2 regions of the Bradyrhizobium sp. SZCCHNS2022 genome follow, and region 2 is predicted to be linked to the other one. Evidence: riboswitches for the same ligand, from Rfam matches in the RefSeq annotation. Region 2 holds a riboswitch; the other holds the start of a gene.

Region 1 (10,936 bases), 670 kb from region 2:
CTGAGACCGAGGCGCCCGCGCGTGAGCTGCTCAGCCTCGACGGCACCAAATTCCAGTGGCTGGTCGGCGCGAGGGATCCCGAGGCCGTCAATCCCGACAACTGGATCCTCGACCAGGCCCTGCTCGACCGTCCGGGCACCCAGGACTATCAGCTCGATCTGCTGGAGAACTACAAGACCAACGTCGCGCTGTATCCGCAGTGGCAGGCCGCGTTCCGCGTCCACAATCCGAAGACGCTGATCATCTGGGGCCAGCACGACCCGTTCTTCATCCCGCCCGGTGCCCGCGCCTATCTCAACGACCTCTCCGACGTGAAGCTGGTCTGGCTCGACTCCGGCCACTTCGTGCTCGACGAAAACGCGCCGAAGGTCGCCGCGGAGATCAAGGCCGTTTTCGCCGGATAGGCGGCGCCGACGTCGACGTCATCCATCATGTCCGCAGGCGACACGCGCGGTCTCAAGCTGGACGCCCGCCTGCGTCGGCATGACAGCGGAGGCTGTCACCACCTTCCCCCGTCATCGCGAGCGCCAGCGAAGCGATCCAGGAGCTACACGGAAAGACTTCACGCGTCGTCCCTGGATTGCTTCGTCGCTTCCGCTCCTCGCAATGACGGCCGCGGCGAAGCCGGCCGCACCACCACAGCTGTCATCGCCCGGCTCGACCGGGCGATCCAGTATTCCGAGATCGCCGTATGTCCCCGAGAGGCCGCGGCGTACTGGATGCCCGCCTGCGCGGGCATGACAGCGGAGGCTGTCGTCGCCCCTCCGTCATCGCGAGCGCCAGCGAAGCGATCCAGGGGTCACACGGAAGGACTTTACGCGTAACCCCTGGATTGCTTCGTCGCTTCGCTCCTCTCAATGACGACCGGTGCTCATGACATCACCTACTCTCCGATGATCTTGATCAGCGCCCGCTTGCGGCGGCCGCCGTCGAATTCGCCGTAGAAGATCTGCTCCCACGGGCCGAAGTCGAGCTTGCCCTGCGTGATCGCCACCACGACCTCGCGGCCCATGATCTGCCGCTTCATGTGGGCGTCGGCATTGTCCTCGCCGGTGCGGTTGTGGCGATAGCCCGAAACTGGCTCGTGCGGTGCCAGCTTCTCCAGCCACTGCTCGTAGTCGTGATGCAGCCCGCTCTCGTCGTCATTGATGAACACCGATGCGGTGATGTGCATGGCGTTGACCAGGACGAGTCCTTCGCGCACGCCGCTCTCCCTGAGCGCCGCTTCGACCTCACCCGTGATGTTGATGAAGGCGCGCCGGCCGGGGATGTCGAACCACAGCTCCTTGCGGAAGGATTTCATGAGCGCGTCCTCTGACGTTGGGTCACGGCTCGCCATTCTAGCGATCGCAGGGTCGACGTCGAGCAGGCAATGCGACGTCAGCGTCCCTGTCTGCACGACGGGCAATTCCCGCAGGCGCGCCATGCACAAACTGCCCGTCGTGTTAGTTTGTCGCATGGTCCGCACTTGCACCGACGGGCAAATCAAGCGCAGATTTCCGGCCGTCCCGCCTCACAGCAAGGGGCGTATCGCGGTCGTCACGAACGCTGAGGTGGGATGCGGTGGGCGTGTCGGGTTGCGCGTGGGGTTTCTCGCGCGGACGAACAATCTCGATGCGCACGGTCAAGTCGCGCGGTCCTGATCCTCCGACGCTAGGATCAAGTTGGCGATGAATGTCGCCGACGATGGTGGCCAGAAAGCCCGGCGCACCAGGGAGAACGCGAAGCAGCCGTACAACCATCGCGCAGGGAAGGCCGGGTGTTCCGGCTCGTACCTGTGGTACCTGCCGCCTGCATTTTTTCTCGCAGGCGGGCCATGGGTGCGGCCAGCATCCGGCCTTCCCTGCGCCTCTGCGTTATCGGAGGCGATGACTGACGCAGAGCCCGGGCGCGGATGCGCTGCGGGATCGGCGCGTCATGCTTTCGGCTGTTTGAGATGTGAAACGCGACAAGCCCCACGGCTCGCCAGTGATGAGTTGTATCATCGTGCGCAAGTCAGGGGCGGACAACCGCTCGCCCAGCGCTTAACTGTCGTCCCGGCGAACGCCGGGACCCATACCGCGTGATCTATCGGTGAGACGCAACTGCGAGTCATCGTCCCATGACCACCGGTGGTTATGGGTCCCGGCGTTCGCCGGGACGACAACCGAGCATGACGTCGCTTCGGCGGCATACGCACCATCGGCAAGAGGACGTACCCCTACCGCCTCTCCGCCCGGCTCAGCAGAAACACCCCCTGCTCGCCGAACATGTTCCAGAACCACCAGGGCATCGCGACGCGCAGCGGACGGCCGTAACTATCCAGCGCCACCGCGCGCTCCATCTTCACGCCGATCTCGTCGCAGAGCTGCACGAAGTCCTTGATGGTGCAGAAATGGATGTTGGGCGTGTCGTACCAGGTGAAGGGCAGATTGTCCGTGCGCGGCATGTGGCCGCCGACGAGCAGTTGCAGGCGCAGCCGCCAGAAGCCGAAATTCGGGAAGGTGACGATGGCGCGGCGGCCGATGCGCAGCAGATTCTCCAGCACGACCTTGGGCTGCCGCGTCGCCTGCAAGGTCTGCGACAGGATCACGTAGTCGAACGCGTCGTCCGGATAATCGACGAGGTCCGTATCGGCGTCGCCCTGCACCACCGCGAGCCCCTTGGCGACGCAATGGTTGACGCCCTCGCGCGACAGCTCGATGCCGCGGCCGTCGATGCCGCGGCTCTCCAGCAGTTGCAGCAGGTCGCCGTCGCCGCAGCCGATGTCGAGCACCTTGGAGCCGCGCTCGACCATGCCGGCGACCAGCAGATGATCGGGCCGATAGGCCAGCACCTCGCCACCGGAAAAGCCGTTCAGCGGCAGCACACCCTGCAGGCTCATGGCTCAGCTCCCCTTCGCGGCGTTGAGGCCACGTGCCTTGCCCGCGGAATCGAGAAACGCGCTGGCGATCTCGAAGAACTCGGGCACATCCAGCAGGAACGCGTCGTGCCCCCGGTCGGTCTCGATCTCGGCGAACGACACCCGCGCGCTGGACGCGTTCAGCGCATGCACCAGCGCCCGCGATTCCGAGGTCGGAAACAGCCAGTCGCTGGTGAAGGACACCACGCAGAAGCGGGTCTGGATGCCGCGGAAGGCAGCCGCCAGCACGCCGTCATGATCCGCGGCGATATCGAAATAATCCATCGCGCGCGTCAGATAGAGATAGGAGTTGGCGTCGAAACGCTCGACAAAGGACGAGCCCTGGTAGCGCAGATAGCTCTCGACCTGGAAATCGGCGTCGAACGAAAAGGTCGGCAGCTCGCGGTCCTGCATGCGGCGGCCGAACTTGCGATGCAGCGCGGCGTCCGACAGATAGGTGATGTGCGCGGCCATCCGCGCCACCGCGAGGCCGCGATGCGGATGCGTGGCCTTGTCGGCATAGCGGCCGTGATCCCATTCCGGATCGGCCATCACGGCCTGGCGGCCGAGCTCATGGAAGGCGATGTTCTGCGCCGAGTGCCGTGTCGCGCAGGCGATCGCGAGATTCGCGAACACGCGGTGTGGATAGGCCACCGTCCATTGCAGCGCCTGCATGCCGCCCATCGAGCCGCCGACCACGGCGAACAGGGTGTCGATGCCGAGATGATCGATCAGCATCGCCTGCGCCCGCACCATGTCGGGGATGGTGATGATCGGGAAGTCGAGGCCCCACACCTTGCCCGTCGCCGGGTTCAACGAGGCCGGCCCGGTCGAACCCATGCAGCCGCCGATCACGTTCGAGCAGATGATGAAGTAGCGCGCCGGATCGAGCGGCCGCCCCGGACCGACCAAGGTCTCCCACCAGCCGGGCTTGCCGGTGACCGGATGGCGGTTGGCGACATGCTGATCACCGGTCAGCGCGTGGCAGATCAGCACCGCGTTCGATCTGTCGGCGTTGAGCTCGCCATAGGTCTGGTAGGCGATCTGGAACGGCGCGAGGTCGACGCCGCAATCCAGCTTGAGCGGCTTGTCGGCGCCGAACTGCGCGACCAGCGAGCTCGGATGGTCGACCTCGTGCGAACGCTCTTCCGGCGCAATCGTGCGCAATGCGGAGGTGGATTTCGGCGTCAGGCCTGTCATGTCTCTCACCCCGGCCATTCCGCCGGAGCTCCCGAACCACGTGACATATCAGGCCATGAAAAACCCGGCCTGAACTGGGGTTCGGCCGGGATCGATAACGTCCCCGGCCTGTTTAGCGAGTTTTTTAACGTGGCTGCAAGCCGGCCGGCTCAAATGACCACGGAACGGGCAGAAACTAGTCCCGCGGGCGCTCTTCGTCAAGGCAAGCTGGGGTTGACCGCCGCTCGGGCGCCCCACCGCTGCAGTCGGGGCAAGCCTAGGCAGCACAAGGTAAACTTGCTGTTGCGCGGGCCCGGCGCATCGGAGAGAACGGCATCCGTTCCTTGTGGCCGCGCGTTTCCCCGTGGCCTCGCGAAGAGTGACACGGACCATGTCGAACCCGCCGCCCGCCCCGCCCTCGCTCGCCGACCTGCGCAAGGAGATCGACGCGATCGACGAGCAGGTGCATCACCTGCTGATGAACCGGGCCGACATCATCGACCGGCTGATCAAGGTCAAGAAGACCCAGGAGGTCGGCTCGGCGTTCCGCCCGGCGCGCGAGGCCGACATGATGCGCCGGCTGGTGCAGCGGCATCGCGGCATCCTGCCGCTCGACACGGTCGAGGGCATCTGGCGCGTGATCGTCTCGACCTTCACCTATGTGCAGGCGCCGTTCTCGGTGCATGCCGATGTGTCGGTCGGCGAATCCGCAATGCGCGATTCCGCCCGGTTCCATTTCGGCTTCGTGGTGCCCTACATTGCCCATTTCAGCGCCCAGGCCGCGGTCGAGGCGGTGGCGCGCTCGAAGGGCGATCTCGCGCTGGTGTCGACGACGTCGGGCCATACGCCGTGGTGGATCACGCTGGAGCCCGTGGGCGCACCGAAGATCATTGCGCGGCTGCCGTTCATCGAGCGCGCCGACCATCCAGCGGCGCTGCCGGTGTTCGCGGTGTCGCGTGTCGCCGACGATGCGCTGGTGCTGGAGGTCGAGACCTGGAGCATCCGCGTGTCCGGCTGGAACGCCCAGGTGTCGCGGGCGCTGTCGCCGCTCGCCGACGTCATCGCGGTGCCCGATACCGCTTTCGACGGCGCTGCGCTGCTGGTGTCGATCGAGGCGCCCGCGAACCTCGAAAAAATCAAGGCAGCCCTGATCGCGGCAGGCGCCTCGGTACGCTCCGCAGCCCTCGTCGGCGGCCACGCGAAACGCTATACGGTTCCCAGCTGAGGCCGCCTTGCGCCCCTCCCAAGCATTCTCCGGAGTTGACGATGTCCCGTCCCGTGCCGAACCCCGGCATCCTCGATATTGCGCCCTACACGCCCGGCAAGAGCCCGAAGCCGGAGCCCGGCCGCAAGGTCTTCAAGCTGTCGGCCAACGAGACCCCATTCGGTCCGTCGCCCAAGGCGATCGAGGCATTCAAGAGCGCGGCCGGCCATCTCGAGGATTATCCTGAAGGCACCTCGCGGGTGCTGCGCGAGGCCATCGGTCGCACCTACGGCCTCGACCCCGACCGCATCGTCTGCGGCGCCGGCTCCGACGAGATCCTCAACCTGCTGGCCCACACCTTCCTGGGCCAGGGCGATGAGGCGATCTCGACCACGCACGGCTTTCTGGTCTATCCGATCGCGACCATGGCCTGCGGCGCCAAGAGCGTGGTCGCCGCCGAAAAGGAGTATCGCACCGACGTCGACGCGATCCTCGCCGCGGTGACGCCGCGCACCAAGCTGGTGTGGCTCGCCAACCCCAACAACCCGACCGGCACCTATATCCCGTTCGACGAGGTCAAGCGGCTGCGTGCCGGCCTGCCCTCGCATGTCGTGCTGGTGCTCGACGCCGCCTATGCCGACTACGTCTCGCGCAACGACTACGAGTTCGGCATCGAGCTGGTCGCGACGACCGAGAACACCGTGGTCACGCACACCTTTTCCAAGATCCACGGCCTCGCCGCGCTTCGCGTCGGCTGGATGTTCGGCCCGGCGCACATCGTCGACGCCATCAACCGTATTCGCGGGCCCTTCAACGTCTCCTCGCCGGCGATGCTCGCAGCCGTCGCGGCGCTCGAGGACACCGCGCATCAGCAGATGTCGAAGACGCACACGGAAACGTGGCGCAACCTGCTCACCGAGGAGATCGGCAAGCTCGGGCTCAAGGTGACGCCGAGCGTCACCAACTTCCTGCTGATCCACTTCCCGGCCGAGAACGGCAAGACCGCGGTGGAGGCGGACGAGTTCCTGACCCGCCGCGGCCTCGTGCTGCGCGCGCTCGCCAACTACAAGCTGCCGAACGCGCTGCGCATGACGATCGGCACCGAGGAAGCCAACCGTCTCGTGATCGAGGCTCTCAGCGATTTCATGGGGGCGAGGTGAGCGTCGCCGGACGGTTCGAACGCGTAGCGCTGATCGGCTTCGGCCTGATCGGCGGCTCGATCGCACGTGCGGCCAGGCTGCAGGGCGTGGCGGGCGAGATCATCACCACGGCGCGTTCGGAGAAGACCCGCGCCCGCGTCGCCGAGCTCGGACTCGTCGACCGCGTCGTCGCTAGCAATGCGGACGCCGTGAAGGACGCCGATCTCGTCATCCTCTGCATTCCCGTCGGCGCCTGCGGCCCGGTCGCGGCAGAGATCGCGCCGCATCTGAAGCCCGGCGCCGTCGTTTCCGACGTCGGCTCGGTGAAGGGCGCCATCGTCCGCGACATGGCCCCGCATCTGCCAGCGAATGTGCACTTCGTGCCGGCGCATCCGGTGGCGGGCACCGAGAATTCGGGCCCCGACTCCGGCTTTGCCGAGCTGTTCATCAACCGCTGGTGCATCCTGACGCCGCCGGACGGCGTCGATGCCGGCGCGATCGATCGTCTTCGCGCGTTCTGGGCTGCACTCGGCGCCAAGGTCGAGATCATGACGCCGGATCATCACGACCGCGTGCTCGCGATCACCAGCCATCTGCCGCATCTGATCGCCTACACCATCGTCGGCACAGCGGATGAGCTGGCGCAGGTGACGGAGTCCGAGGTGATCAAGTTCTCCGCCGGCGGCTTCCGCGATTTCACCCGCATCGCCGCGTCAGATCCGACGATGTGGCGCGACATCTTCCTGAGCAACAAGGACGCCGTGCTCGACATGCTCGGCACCTTCACCGAGGACCTGTCGAAGCTGACGCGGGCGATCCGGCGAGGCGACGGCGAGGCGCTGTTCGATCACTTCACCCGCACCCGCGCGATCCGCCGCGGCATCGTCGACATCGGCCAGGATTCGGCGGCGCCGGATTTCGGCCGGCCGCTGCCGCAGCTCAAGAAGCCCTGAGATCAGAACAGCGGAGGGACGCGGGCGACCTTGAACGGACCGAGCACCACCGCCCCGTCGGAGAAGCGCAACGGGAAGGTCCGCGCCTTGCGGCCCTCCAGCGTGGCCTCCTTGCCGAGCGCATTGATCCCGGCGGCGACACCGACATTGGCGTTCTGCTTGACCACCTTGCCGAGGCCGGGAATGGCGCGGTCGAGCGCCCCGATCAGATTGCTGACGTCCTGCGACTTCACGCCGGGCGCGACGCGATCCAGCGTCGCCTGCGGCACGCCGTTCTCGAGCATCTTGTCGAGGCCGAGCGCCGGGATGACCTTTTCAATTCCAGCCACCGTCATCTGCACCTCGCCGTCGATATTGCCGTTGGCGGTAAGGGTCAGAGTGCCTGCGGCCACGGCGAGCAGTTCGCCCTGCTGGATGCGCGCCTGGACGATCTCGACATGACCGCCGGCCGCCTGGATCTCGCGAAACCGCTCCGGCCAGGGTTTGGGGCGGAAATCCTTCAGCCCCGTGACCCGGCCCTGGATGTCGGCATTGAACGGCTCGGCGAGCAGCGGATGGGCACCCTGGATGCTGCCGCCCGCGATCTGCAGCGACGTCTCCAGCACCGGATGGTCGGACGGCGTGCCCTCGGCGAGCCGGCCGTGCAATTCGGCGTGATCGGCCCGCGCGGCAGGCACGGCGGCGGCCCCCTCGATGCGGTCGACGGTCGGTTGCTCGAACACGAGATCGGCCCGCTGCGGCGGCCCGGGGAGGCCACGAACGCTGGCCTGCCCCACGCTCCAATTGACGGCATAGGACGCCGGCCCGCGCCCATCAGCGATGGTTGCCGGTCCCTTGAACTCCGCAATGATCCGCTGCGGGTCCCACACCTGCGCGACGACCAGAATCTCGTCGAGCTTGGCATTCATCAGGGGCGTGCCGGCCGCCTGCGAGAACAGGGCGACGCTCGGGTCGGCGCAGCGGACCTCGAGCCTGAACGGGAAACCGGTGACGGACCGCTTCGCGCAATCATAGACGCGGCCCGACTTCGCCTCGCGCGCGCGCCAGGCGTCGGCCTGGACATCGACCTGCGAAGCGGCGAAGAACCAGAAGGCGCTCCACGCCACGGCGGCGATCAGGAGCAGGGCGGGGGCAAGGAACAGCCCCCAGAGCGGGCGCCTGCGGCGCGCTTGTGGCAAACGAGACATGCAGGACACCCTTTGGGCAGCAATTTTGGCGATTCCGCGATCACGGATTGTGTACATAAGTTAACAATTCGCGAGCATCACACTTAGGCTTCCGCTGCCATGTCCGCAATGACCCTCTCCCCACGCGACCTTCCCCACGGCGATCTCTGGGTGTTCGGCTATGGCTCGCTGATGTGGCGCCCCGGCTTCGACTTCGTTCAGCAGGTACCCGCACGCCTGATCGGCGAGCATCGCGCGCTGTGCGTCTATTCCTTCGTCCATCGCGGAACACCGGAGAAGCCGGGCCTCGTGCTCGGTCTCGATCGCGGCGGCGCGTGTCGCGGCATTGCGTTTCGTGTGGCCGAAAACAAGCGCGACGAGACGATTGCGTATCTGCGCGCGCGCGAGCAGGTGACCTCGGTGTATCGCGAGGTGACCCGATCGGTGTGGCTGGAGAACGACGCGCGCGAGCGGGTGAGCGCGCTGGTGTATGTGGTCGATCGCGGCCATGTGCAATATGCCGGCCGGCTGTCGCCGCAGGAGCAGCTGCGCCATGTGCGGCAGGGTCACGGCCAGTCCGGCGCCAACCGCGACTACGTGCTCGCGACGGTGAAGGCGATCGAGGCGCAGGGATTTCGCGACACGCAGCTGCATCGGCTTGCGATGATGCTGCACGACGACGGTCACTCGCTTCACCCGGCCTCGGGACATCAGGCATAGCGAGCTTCAGGCTTTCGCCTCTGCCGGCACGCGGCCGAACAGCTGGGCCTGCTCCGCCTGCCCGGCCGCCACGAGACGGTTGGTTGCATCCTCGATGACGCTCTCGACGCGAACCATGAATTCATGCCGCGACAGGCCCGGCGGCAGGGGATCGAGAAACTCCACCACCAGGGTCCCGGGATAGCGCAGGAACGTGCGGCGCGGCCAGAACAGACCCGAATTGAGCGCGACCGGCAGACAGGGCACGCCGCAATCGACATAGATCGCGCCGACGCCGGCCTTGTAGTCCGGCGGCGCGCCGGGCGAGCGCCGCGTTCCCTCCGGAAAGATCAGGAACTGGCGACCGTGCTTCACCTCCTCGGCCGCCCGCCGCATCACCTGCTTCAAGGCGCGCGCGCCCGAGCTGCGGTCGATCGCGACCATGTTCGCCTTGACCAGGTACTGCCCGAACAGCGGGATGCGCAGCAGCTCTCGCTTGAGCACGAAGAACGGCTGGTCGAAGAAATGCAGCAGCGAGATCGTCTCCCACATCGACTGGTGCTTGGCGGCGACGATCAGCGGTCCCTTGGGGATCTTCTCGGCGCCGCGATATTCGACGCGGATGTTGCAGATGGCGCGCATCAACAGAATGTTGCTCTGCGCCCACCAGTTCGCGACGCGCAGCAGCGCCTTTCGCGGCATCGCCAGGGTCGGCAGCGCGACCAGCAGCCAGAACACGAAGTTCGGGTAGAACAGGATGTTGAACAGGAGCGAGCGCAGGAAGATCGAGACCATCAGAAACCCAGTTCAATTGGCTTGCGCCGTCGCCGGCCGGCGCGACACCGAGCCGGTCGGCAGCTCGCTCTCGGGCACCAGATCGATGCCGAGGTCGGCGAGCCGCAGCCGGGCCTCGGCGGCAACGTATTTGGCATATTCGGACAGCAGCAGGCGAAGGGTCGGTCCGCTGGTCCACCACGGCTCATCCCGCCATTTCTCGCCGACGACGGCATAGGGAATGAGATCCATGCTCGGCATCGCATGCGACAGCTCCACGATGGCCCGCGGCATGTGATAGTTCGACGTCACGACGACCAGCGACTTGAACCCCCGTTCGGCCGCCCAGCGCCGCGTCTGGGCCGCGTTGCTGCGGGTGTTGATGGCGGAATAATCCAGATCGACGCAGCAATTGATGAACGATCGCGCCTCCGGCAGCGAGCGGGTGATGTCGCTGGCCTCGTTGGTGGGGTGGACCCCGGAAATCAGCAGTCTGCGGCCATAGCCGCCGGCCAGCAGCTCGACCGCATCCGACACCCGCGAGGAGCCTCCCGTCAGGACCACGATGCCGTCGGCCTTGCGCTCGGGCTTGATCTCGGCGCCGCGCAGCTGCGACAGAAAACCGATGAAGCCGACGGCCGCGACGAAGAAGCCGACCGCGAGCATGGCCACGACGCCCGCGAACGTCCGGCCCACCACCACGAGGAGCGGTAGCTTGCGGCTGCTATCGTCGGTCTCAGACCCCATGCTGCGCTTGGCGATTCCTTGCCTGCCCGCGCGCGGCGCCATGCCGTCGCGCAATCCCGTCGTTCAAGTCCGGGAGCGCAGACGGGTTTCGCCGGCATCCCGATCACGTTCGCTCGCCGCCGATCCTGTCGCGCGCCCTCAACCGTGTTCGTGACCCAGCTCACCCCATCTTGCCTCATCCCGGCGCGGACGAT
Region 2 (10,936 bases):
AATGAATCCGAAATCGAACAATCGGTCGACATGCTCGATCGCGCCTGCACGGCGCTGTCGGGCGGTCCTGCCAGGCAGGCGGCCGCATCATGAGCAGGACCATGGGCAACACGCCGCGTCACTTCCTCGATCTCACCGAGATGCCGGTCGAAGAGCTGCGCAACATGCTGGCGCTGTCCAGCCGGATGAAGCAGACGCTGAAGGCCAACGAGCCGGCGAAGAAGCCGCTCGAGGGCAAGGTGCTGGCGATGATCTTCGACAAGCCGTCGACCCGCACGCGGGTGTCGTTCGACGTCGGCATGCGCCAGCTCGGCGGCGAGGCGATCATGCTGACCGGCGCCGAGATGCAGCTCGGCCGCGGCGAAACCATTGCCGACACCGCGCGCGTGCTGTCGCGCTATGTCGACGCGATCATGATCCGCATCCTCAGTCACGAGGCGCTGCTCGAGCTCGCCGCGCATGCCACCGTGCCGGTCATCAACGGCCTGACGCGGCGCTCGCATCCGTGCCAGGTGATGGCCGACGTCATGACCTTCGAGGAGCATCGCGGATCGATCGAGGGCCGCACCGTGGCCTGGACCGGCGACGACAACAACGTGCTGGCCTCCTGGGCGCATGCCGCCGAGCGCTTCAAGTTCCGCCTCAACGTCGCCACCCCGCCGCAGCTGTCGCCGGGCAAGCCGATGAAGGATTTCATCCGCGCCACCAAGGCCGACATCCATCTCGGCCATGATCCGGACGTCGCCGTGAAGAACGCCGACTGCGTCATCACCGACACCTGGGTGTCGATGGGCGACAAGGACGGCGAGCATCGCCACAACCTGCTCAAGCCGTATCAGGTCAATTCCAAGCTGATGTCGCTGGCGAAGCCGGAAGCGATCTTCATGCACTGCCTGCCCGCCCACCGCGGCGAGGAGGTCACCGACGAGGTGATCGACGGCCCGCAGTCGGTGGTGTTCGACGAAGCCGAAAACCGCCTGCATGCCCAGAAGGGCATTCTGGCGTGGTGTTTCGGCGAGCGGGCGTAGGTCTCGACTGCGCCCCACCACCACCGGTGTCGTCCCGGCCTTGAGCCGAGACCCATACCGCGTGATCTAACTGATTTGTAGTAGTGGCCGTTGCTCTGCGTCGTTGCCGCGATCTTAGTCCGTCGATTGCGGCTTAGCGTCGGCTATCAGACGGGCGACGACCACCGACGTCCCTCGATAGCATCCGCGGTATGGGTCCCGGCTCAAGGCCGGGACGACAGCCGAGGGATGCCCGTATGCCCTTCCATTCGGCCCAATCAACCCCAAATACGCCCCATGACAGCCAATCCCCCCGATACCGACATCAACCTCGACACCAGCCGCGCGCCGTCCGCCGTGCCGGTCGATGACGCCGTGCTGCCGTTCGAGGTCGCGGCGCTCGATCTGCGCGGGCGGCTCACCCGCATGGGGCCCGCGCTCGACGACATCCTCACCAAGCACTCTTATCCGGCGCCGGTCGGCAAGCTGCTCGGCGAGGCCATCGTGCTGACGACCTTGCTCGGGTCCTCGCTGAAGTTCGACGGCCGCTTCATCCTGCAGACCCAGACCGACGGTCCGGTGTCGTTCCTGGTGGTCGACTTCCAGGCGCCCGACCGGCTGCGCGCCTATGCGCGCTACGACGAGGCGCGCCTCGGCGAGGCCAAGGATGCTCAAAGTCATTCCGGCGCTCTGCTCGGCAAGGGTCATCTGGCGATGACCATCGACCAGGGCCCCGACATGAGCCGCTACCAGGGCCTGGTTGCGCTCACCGGCGGCAGCCTGGAGGAGGCCGCGCACGAATACTTCCTGCGCTCCGAGCAGATCCCGACCCGCGTGCGTCTCGCCGTCGGCGAGGAGTGGAGCGGCGGCAAGCACCGCTGGCGCGCCGGCGGCCTGCTGACGCAATTCCTGCCGCAGGCGCCGGAGCGTCTGCGCCAGGCCGACCTGCATCCCGGCGACGCGCCCGAGGGCACAGAGCTGCACGCGGTCGAAGAAGACGAGGCCTGGGTCGAGGGCCAGTCGCTGGTCGCGACCGTCGAGGACGTCGAGCTGATCGATCCCTCGCTGTCGGGCGAACGGCTGCTGTATCGTCTGTTCCACGAGCGCGGCGTCCGCGTCTTCGATCTCGTGCCGCTGCAGGCGCGCTGCTCCTGCTCGCGCGATGCGGTCGCCAACATGCTGAAGAGCTTCTCGCCCCAGGACCGCGCCGACATGGTCAAGGACGACAAGGTCGTCGTCACCTGCGAGTTCTGCTCCTCGGTCTATGAGTTCACGCCGCACGAAGCGGGCGTGACGGAGAATTGAGCTTCGCGCGTCCTGGCATGACATGCGGAGCGAGCTCGGCGGTTTCGCTGCTTGATACAGCGCCCTCTCCCACCCCGGCGAAGCTTCGCTTCGCCTTGGGGGAGAGAGCGCAGTCACCGGCATGGCGTCGGTCTCTTCACGGGCTGCGATTATCAGTTCGCAATCTCTGCGGATCTTTCACGACGCTGGCCTTGCCCGTCGCGCTATTCTGCCGCAGCAACAAACAACTTGTGCCGTCGGGCAAATCACTGGCACATTTCCGCGCGTCCCTGCTGCCGCATGAGGGGCGTGTCGCGACCGTCACGAGACGTTGGCAGTGGGATGCGATGGGCGTGTGTCGACGCAGCGTGGATCAGTCTGCGCGGACGAACGGCGATGCACGCACGGTCAAGTCGCGCGGTCCTGACATCCCGACGCTGATGTCAACTCATGCTGAAGCCCAGCTTCGCATGGGGATGGTGGCCAGAAAGCCCGGCGCACCAGGGAGAACGCGAAGCAGCCGCTAAAACCGTCGCGCAGGGAGGGCCGGGTCGTTCCGGCTGAACCTGTGGTACCTGCCGCCTGCATTTTTTCCGCAGGCGGGCCACGGGCCTCGGCCGAGGCCCGGCCTTCCCTGCGCCCTCTGATCGAGAGGGCGGACGAATGGACACAGCTCGGGCGCGAAGGCGTGGCGAGAACGATGATGTTTAGCGTGATCGTGGACTCTCAGCTAACGCGCCCTGCCAAGGGTAAGGCAGCCTGGCTCGACATCAACGGTGTCGTCCCGGCCTCGCGCCGGGACCCAGAACCACAGGGCTGAGTGGTGAGACGAGAACGCCGCTCCAGCCGTCGACAAACTGAATCCTGTGGTTATGGATCCCGGGTCTGCGCGTCCGCCAACGCTACGCGTTGCCGGACGCTTGCCCGGGACGACAGCAGTGGAGTCGTCGGCTGCGTGCGAGCTGAGACGAGCGTGAAACCGGGAACCGTGCAGGGCGTCGGAGGCTGGGTGGGTCGAGCGGGGTCGGGTCTCGACCTAGTTCAACACCCGCTTGCCACCGTCGGGGCTGTCCAGCGAGAACGCGGGCACCGCGATGTCGAAGTGCTCGCCGCCGGCGCTTTCCATCTGATAGGAGCCGGACATGAAGCCAGAGGCGGTGGTGAGCGGCACGCCGGAGGTGTATTCGAAGCGCTCGCCGGGCGCGAGCACCGGCTGCTCGCCGACCACGCCCTCGCCGCGGACCTCCTGCTGCCGGCCGACGCCGTCTGTGATGATCCAGTGCCGGCTGCGCAGCTGCACGGTCTCCTCGCCGGTATTGGTGATCACCACCGTATACGACCAGAACCAACGGCCATCGGCGACCGACGACTTCTCCGGCAGGAAGTTCGGTTCGACGGTCACTTCGATGTGGCGAGTCACGGCGCGGTACATGGATGTATTGTAGCGGAAACTTGTCCCGGAACCAATCGTAACGCCATCGTGCTTTCAACACAGTTCCGGATTATGGCACCAGAATCGCGGACTCTGCCATCCGCTTGCGCGCCCTGGTCGCCGTGTGACGGCTTGCGGTTGCGGCTGGCAGCATCCTCGGCAGCTTTCGATCGGTCATGCGTCACGCGGTCGTTCTTGGCCGTCCGCCAAAGTCGAAAAACTGGGCACGGCCCAGCTGATAAGTCCTTCATCGCTTGCGCAAAAACTGCGCAGCCCTACATTTCTCCTGCCGGGCCTGTCGGGCTGGCAGCCTTGACGTGGTGACTGATGACGTCGATTGCCGATCGCCTTGCCGGACCATCCGTCCCCGCAGCCACAGCCGCGCCAGCGCCGGCTGCGGAGACCGGCGCGACCACGCCTGCGCCGGACGTCGCGGCTGCATCGGCCATCGCCGCGACGCCGGCCGTCACGGCCGCGCCCACCGCGCCTGCTGCATCCGCCACCACGGCCGCGCCTGCGATCACCTTCCCGGCGATCGGCGAGCGCGAGTTGCGGCTCGATCTGTTCCGCGGGCTGGCCCTGTGGCTGATCTTCATCGACCATCTGCCGCCGAACATTCTGACCTGGTTCACGATCCGCAACTACGGCTTCTCCGACGCCACCGAAATCTTCATCTTCATCTCCGGCTACACCGCCGCGTTCGTCTACGGGCGGGCGATGCAGGACGCCGGCTTCGTCGTGGCCACCGCGCGCATCCTGCGCCGGGTCTGGCAGATCTACGTCGCGCACGTCTTCCTGTTCACGATCTTCCTCGCCGAGATCTCCTACGTGGCGACCAGCTTCGAGAACCCGCTCTACACCGAAGAGATGGGGATCATGGATTTCCTGAAGCAGCCGGACGTGACCATCGTCCAGGCGCTGATCCTGCGCTTCCGCCCGGTCAACATGGACGTGCTGCCGCTCTACATCGTGCTGATGCTGTTTCTGCCGTTGATCCTGTGGCTGATGCGCTGGCGTCCCGACCTGACGCTCGCGCTGTCGGTCGTTCTCTACGCGGTCACCTGGGAGTTCGACCTCTATCTGTCGGCCTATCCGAACGGATTCTGGGCCTTCAATCCGTTCGCCTGGCAGCTGCTGTTCGTATTCGGCGCCTGGTGCGCGCTTGGCGGCGCCAGGCGCATGTCGGGCATCCTCAACTCACCGATCACGCTCGGCCTCTGCGTCGCCTATCTGGTCGCGGCGTTCTGCGTCACGCTGACCTGGTACATCCCGCAGCTCGGCCACCTGATGCCGCGCCGAATCGAGCAATGGATGTATCCGATCGACAAGACAGACCTGGACGTGTTGCGTTTCGCTCATTTCCTCGCACTTGCAGCACTCACGGTGCACTATCTGCGCAAGGATTGGCCGCTGCTGAAGTCGCGCTGGCTGCGCCCGCTGATTGTTTGTGGGCAACACTCGCTGGAGATCTTCTGTCTCGGCGTATTTCTCGCCTTTGCAGGCCACTTCGTACTTGCCGAAGTGTCCGGCGGCCCCATGATGCATGCCATGATCAGCCTCTGCGGCATCCTTGCCATGTGGGGAGTTGCAGCGCTGATTTCGTGGTACAAGCGTGAGGCCGACAAGGGTGCCGCGCGAAAGGGTGCGCGCAGCAACGCCGACATGGCGGGAGGGGGCTGATGAAGTCCGTCTCGTGGTTAAGGTTTGGTATCGCAGCGCTGGCGGTTTCGCTGGCGGCGGCGGCGCGCGCCGAAGATGCGCCGCAGACCTGCGAGGTGCCGGCCTACCTGCTGACCACCGAGAGCCCGCTTCCGAAGGTTGCAGAGGCCGTCAAGAACGGCCGTACGCTGAACATTCTGGTGGTCGGAAGCCGCTCGTCGGCGATCCTCAGCGCCTCCGACGCCAATGCCTATCCCGCCCGGCTGCAGGCGTCGCTGAAGGACAAGCTCCCTGCGGTCACCGTCAACCTCGCCGTCGAACTGCAGCCGAAGAAGACCGCCGAAGAAACCGCTGGCAATCTTGTTAAACTGGTGGAAGGAAAAAGGCCTAATTTGGTCGTCTGGCAAACCGGCACGGTCGACGCCATGCGGTCCGTCGATCCTGATGAGTTTCGTCAGGCGGTCAATGACGGTGTCGCGACGCTGCAGAACGCGGGGGCTGATGTCATCTTGATGAACCTGCAATACAGCCCGCGGACGGAGACCCTGATCTCCGTGCCGCCCTATATCGACAACATGCGTGTCGTGGCGCAGCAGCGCGACATTCCGCTGTTCGACCGCTTCGCCATCATGCGGCAATGGAACGAGCAGGGCGATTTCGACCTGTTCAATCCAACGCACGGGATCGAGTTGGCCAAGCAGGTTCACGACTGTCTCGGCCGGGCGCTGTCGAAGTTCATCATCGACGCAGCGCATATCGGGCCGGCGCAGCAGAACTAGGATCCGTCGTGTTCATGACCTACAATTGTCGTCGCCGCGTATCTGGGACATGGAATATGCCGTCCGCCGCTGTTGCGGTGGTGCTTGCCCTCTCGATCGGTCCGCATCTGGCGTACGCACAGAGCGTCGCGTCAGCAGCATCGCCCGAGGCAGAGGCGTCGACCATCAAGGAGCTCCGGCCGACCATCGGCCACATCACGGTCGCCCAGGCGGCCAGCCAGGGGACCGGACAGATCGCCGCCGTGCATCCGTCGACCACGGCCAGTCAGTCCCCGACGGCGATATCACAGGCAGCACCGACCGCGCCGTCAGCGGCAAACGTGCCGGCTCCAACTGCGACGCCTCCAAATGCGACGTTGGGGGCCGTCCAGCCCGTCGCGGCCGCGACACCTCAGTCGCGCAGCATCACCGAGCGGGCGATCGACAAGGTCAAGCAGGTCGCCAAGTCCGCCACCGACATCTTCAACCGCGTGCCGTGCCTGCCGCCGAAAGGCGTCGCGAAGAAGAACTTCATCTCGCTGCCGCATGTCGCCAACAAGCTCGCGTCGGGACTGCCGGTCGTGATCGTCGCGTTCGGCTCGTCGTCGACCCAGGGCTATGGCTCGAGCGCGCCCGAATACAATTATCCCAACCGGCTCGCCGCACAGCTGCGCCGGCAATATCCGATGGCCGACATCAGCGTCATCAATGCCGGCGTCGGCGGCGAGGATGCGCCGGAAATGATGAAGCGGCTGGAGACGTCGGTGATTGACCGTCATCCGGATCTCGTGATCTGGCAGGTCGGGACCAACGCCGTGCTGCGCGACCTCGATCCGACCGAGACCGCCAGGCTGGTCGAGGACGGTGTCGCCAAGATCCAGGCGGCGGCGTCCGACGTCGTGCTGGTCGATCTGCAATATTCGCCCAGGGTCAACGAGCGTTCGGAGAATGCCAGCCGCATGAACAAGCTGCTCGGCCGCATCGCCGAGCTGCATCACGCCGGCATCTTCCCGCGCTTCGAGGTGATGCGCGACTGGCACGAGCGGCAGGCGATCCCGATCAACGAGTTCGTGATCTCGGACGGCCTGCACATGAGCGACTGGGGCTATGCCTGCTTCGCCCAGCTGCTCGGCGATGACATCATCCGCTCCGTCGGCCAGGTGAAGCTCGGCATCAACGCCCCGGCGGAAGTGCTGACCTATCGGCCGATGTGACGCGGGCGAGTAGGGAATAGCGAGTAGCGAATAGGGGGATCAGATCGATCAACGCGCCCGATCCCTATTCGCCACTCCCCATTCGCTATTCGCTATGCCGCCCGAAGGGCGGCATCCAGATCCTCGATCAGATCATCCGCATGCTCGAGCCCAGCCGAAAAGCGGATGAAGCCCTCGCTGATCCCGAGCTCGGCGCGCGCCTCCGGCGTCAGCCGTTGATGCGTGGTCGTCGCGGGATGGGTGACCAGCGTCTTGGAGTCGCCGAGATTGTTGGAGATCCGTGCGAGCTTGAGCGCATTGAGCGTGCGGAATGCCGCGGGCTTGCCGCCCTTGACCTCGAAGCCGACCAGCGTCGATCCGGCGCGCATCTGCTTGCGCACGGTCGCTGCCTGCGGATGGTCTTCGCGGCCCGGATAGATCAGCCGCGAAATCTTCGGATGCGCGGCGAGGAAGTCAGCGACCTTCCCCGCCGTCTCGGTCTGCGCGCGCACGCGCACCGCCAGGGTCTCCAGGCCCTTGAGCAGGACCCAGGCATTGAACGGCGAGATCGACGGGCCGGTCTGGCGCATGAAATTGTGGATGTGCTCGGCGATGAACGCCTCCGACGACAGGATCACGCCGCCGAGGCAGCGGCCCTGGCCGTCGATATGCTTAGTCGCGGAGTAGACGACGACATCGGCGCCCAGCGCCAGCGGGCTCTGCCAGATCGGCGTCGCGAACACGTTGTCGACGATCAGCCGCGCGCCATGCGCATGCGCGATCTCGGCGATCGCCGGGATGTCCATCACGTCGAGCGTCGGATTGGTCGGGCTCTCCAGGAAGAACGACTTGGTGTTCGGCCTGACCGCCTTCTGCCACTGGTCGAGATCGAGCCCGTCGACGAGGGTGGACTCGATGCCGTAGCGCGGCAGCAGGTCCTCGACGACGTAGCGACAGGAGCCGAACAGCGCCTTGGCCGCGACGACGTGGTCGCCGGCCCGCAAGGGCGCGAGGATCGCGGTGGTCACGGCGGCCATGCCGGTCGCGGCCGAGCGGCAGGCTTCGGCGCCTTCGAGCTCGATCATGCGGCGCTCGAACATCGCCGTGGTCGGGTTGGAGAAGCGCGAATAGATGAAACCGGGGTCCTCGCCCTTGAAGCGCGCCTCGCACTCCTCGGCAGTGGCGTAGACGAAACCTTGGGTGAGGTAGAGCGCCTCGGCGGTCTCGCCGAATTCGGAACGCAGGCCGCCGGAATGCACCAGCCGGGTTTCGGGACGATACTGAGCGAACGACGCCGGGGCCTTCGCGGGGGACTTCGACGCAGGAGAATTGGACATGTGACCTCCATCGTGACCACCGCTGTCGGCGATGGGCACAAAAAAACCGGCCTGGGAAAACTCCTCACGGCCGGGATCACAATCGTCCCCGGCCTGTTTAGCGACTTATTTAACGTGGCTGCAAGCCGGCCGGCTCAAATCACCACGGGATAAGTCGTGCTCTTAGTCCCACCCGGCCTTTCCGTCAAGCCAGCCATCGGATAACCGGTCAAAAGACCCTATATAGGCTCGCATAGCCGCCGTTCCGGCGCCTGCAAAGGATCAGGTCTTGCCGTTCTCGCTTCCCGCCGACGTCCATGGCATCCTGCCCGACCGCATGATCGTGGCGATGGCGGAGGCCGGCCTGATCATTCCCGAATACGACTTCGTCGAGAGTCAGATCCAGCCGGCGAGCCTCGACCTCCGCCTCGGCGACGTTGCCTACCGCGTGCGCGCGAGCTTTCTGCCCGGCCCCGGCTCGACCGTCGCCGAACGCATCGACGAGCTGAAGCTCCACGAGTTCGCGCTCGCCGACGGCGCAGTGCTGGAGACCAACTGCGTCTACATCGTGCCGCTGCTGGAGAGCCTGGCGCTGCCGAAGGACATCGTCGCCGCCGCCAATCCCAAGAGCTCCACCGGCCGGCTCGACGTGTTCACGCGCGTGATCGCCGACGGCACCCGCCGCTTCGACATGATCGGCGCCGGCTATCATGGCCCGCTCTATGCCGAGATCAGCCCGAAGACCTTTCCCGTCTTGTTGCGCGAAGGCTCCCGCCTGTCGCAAGTCCGCTTCCGCTACCGCGATGCGGTTTTGTCCGAGGATGAGCTGATCGCGCTGCACGAAGCCGAGCGGCTGGTCGATCGCGACGATGCGGATCTCGCCGGCGGCGTGGCGCTGTCCGTCGATCTCTCCGGGGCGAACGCCAACGGCTATGTCGGCTATCGCGCCAAGCGCCACACGGGCGTGGTCGATGTCGACCGCCGGGCCGGCTATCCGGTCGAGGAGTTCTGGGAGCCGATCAAGGCGCGTCCCGACGGCAGCCTCATCCTCGATCCCGGCGAGTTCTACATCCTGGCCTCCAAGGAAGCCGTGCAGGTGCCGCCCGACTACGCCGCCGAGATGGTGCCGTTCGATCCGCTGGTCGGCGAATTCCGCGTCCACTATGCCGGTTTCTTCGATCCGGGCTTCGGCTATGCCGGCGCCGGCGGGCAGGGCTCGCGCGCCGTGCTCGAGGTGCGCTCGCGCGAGGTGCCGTTCATCCTCGAGCACGGCCAGATCGTCGGCCGTCTCGTCTATGAGAAGATGCTGGCCCGGCCGAACGCGATGTATGGCAGCCGCATCGGCTCCAACTACCAGGCCCAGGGCCTCAAGCTGTCCAAGCATTTCCGGCTCTAGCCGGCTGCGTCTGCCGCGCACCCCCAATGCGCCCGCCGCACAGGGCGTACCCCGGCAGTGTGCTAGGAAGGCTTCAACGAAAGCCAATGGGGCTGCGACGCGCGCGGCCGAGCGGGGAGCTGAAATGTCCGAGATCGGCTTGGCCGACAGTCCGGTCGACGAAGGGCGTTCCTTGCCGATCGCCGTGAAGCCGATGCGGAATGCGCTGGTCGACGGCCCCATCCTGCGCACCTTGCTGTCGCTGGCATGGCCCAACATCATCGCGAATACGGCGGGCACCTGCGTCGTCATCGCCGAGACGTCCTATATCGGCCGGCTCGGCATCGAGGCGCTCGCGGCCATGGCGCTGGTGTTTCCGCTGGTAATCCTCACCATGACGATGTCCGGTGGCGCCATGGGCGGCGGCGTGGCCTCCGCGATCGCGCGAGCACTCGGCGCCGGCGATACTGAGCGCGCTTCGACGCTGGCCTCGCATGCGCTGCTGATCGCCCTGCTTTTCGGCGCAGCCTTCATGATCGGCATGCTGGTGTTCGGTCCCGCTCTGCTGGAGCTGCTCGGCGGCCGCGGCGCGGTGCTGAGCCACGCCGTCGCATACCTGCAGATATTTTTCGGCGGCGCCGTGCTGCCATGGCTGATGAACTCCATGGCCGGCATCCTGCGCGGCACCGGCAACATGAAGCTGCCGTCGTTCATGATCCTCAGCTCGGCGCTGTTGCAGATCGTTCTGGGTGGCACGCTGAGCCTGGGTCTTGGCCTCGGCATGCGCGGCGTCGCGGCGGGCGCGCTGCTCGCCTTCAGCGTCAGCATCTCGGTCATGAGCTGGTATCTGTTCTCGGGGCGAGCTCGCGTCAGGCCGAAGCTCCGTGGTCTCAAGATCAGCCGTGCGATGTT

Evidence for each region. Region 2 has a riboswitch for S-adenosylmethionine ahead of QXZ94_RS23965 (O-succinylhomoserine sulfhydrylase). Riboswitches for the same ligand answer to the same signal wherever they lie in the genome.
Region 1: linked by a shared signal. The riboswitch ahead of QXZ94_RS21090 (homoserine O-acetyltransferase) and the one ahead of QXZ94_RS23965 (O-succinylhomoserine sulfhydrylase) in region 2 are both predicted to bind S-adenosylmethionine.

What each region holds. Positions count from the first base shown of each region.
Region 1 is NZ_JAUHHZ010000001.1:4,693,984-4,704,919, forward strand. Features, by position in the region: gene QXZ94_RS21075 (alpha/beta fold hydrolase) at 1-404, shown strand, start outside; gene QXZ94_RS21080 (secondary thiamine-phosphate synthase enzyme YjbQ) at 884-1,303, opposite strand; gene metW (methionine biosynthesis protein MetW) at 2,201-2,863, opposite strand; gene QXZ94_RS21090 (homoserine O-acetyltransferase) at 2,867-4,081, opposite strand; SAM riboswitch at 4,173-4,252, opposite strand; gene QXZ94_RS21095 (chorismate mutase) at 4,452-5,285, shown strand; gene hisC (histidinol-phosphate transaminase) at 5,327-6,424, shown strand; gene QXZ94_RS21105 (prephenate/arogenate dehydrogenase family protein) at 6,421-7,356, shown strand; gene QXZ94_RS21110 (DUF2125 domain-containing protein) at 7,359-8,543, opposite strand; gene QXZ94_RS21115 (gamma-glutamylcyclotransferase) at 8,643-9,242, shown strand; gene QXZ94_RS21120 (lysophospholipid acyltransferase family protein) at 9,249-10,016, opposite strand; gene QXZ94_RS21125 (YdcF family protein) at 10,029-10,742, opposite strand.
Region 2 is NZ_JAUHHZ010000001.1:5,360,628-5,371,563, reverse strand. Features, by position in the region: gene QXZ94_RS24000 (aspartate aminotransferase family protein) at 1-93, shown strand, start outside; gene argF (ornithine carbamoyltransferase) at 102-1,028, shown strand; gene QXZ94_RS23990 (Hsp33 family molecular chaperone) at 1,305-2,312, shown strand; gene apaG (Co2+/Mg2+ efflux protein ApaG) at 3,328-3,723, opposite strand; gene QXZ94_RS23980 (OpgC domain-containing protein) at 4,051-5,403, shown strand; gene QXZ94_RS23975 (SGNH/GDSL hydrolase family protein) at 5,403-6,161, shown strand; gene QXZ94_RS23970 (GDSL-type esterase/lipase family protein) at 6,176-7,354, shown strand; gene QXZ94_RS23965 (O-succinylhomoserine sulfhydrylase) at 7,447-8,670, opposite strand; SAM riboswitch at 8,747-8,826, opposite strand; gene QXZ94_RS23960 (2'-deoxycytidine 5'-triphosphate deaminase) at 8,939-10,045, shown strand; gene QXZ94_RS23955 (MATE family efflux transporter) at 10,170-10,936, shown strand, end outside.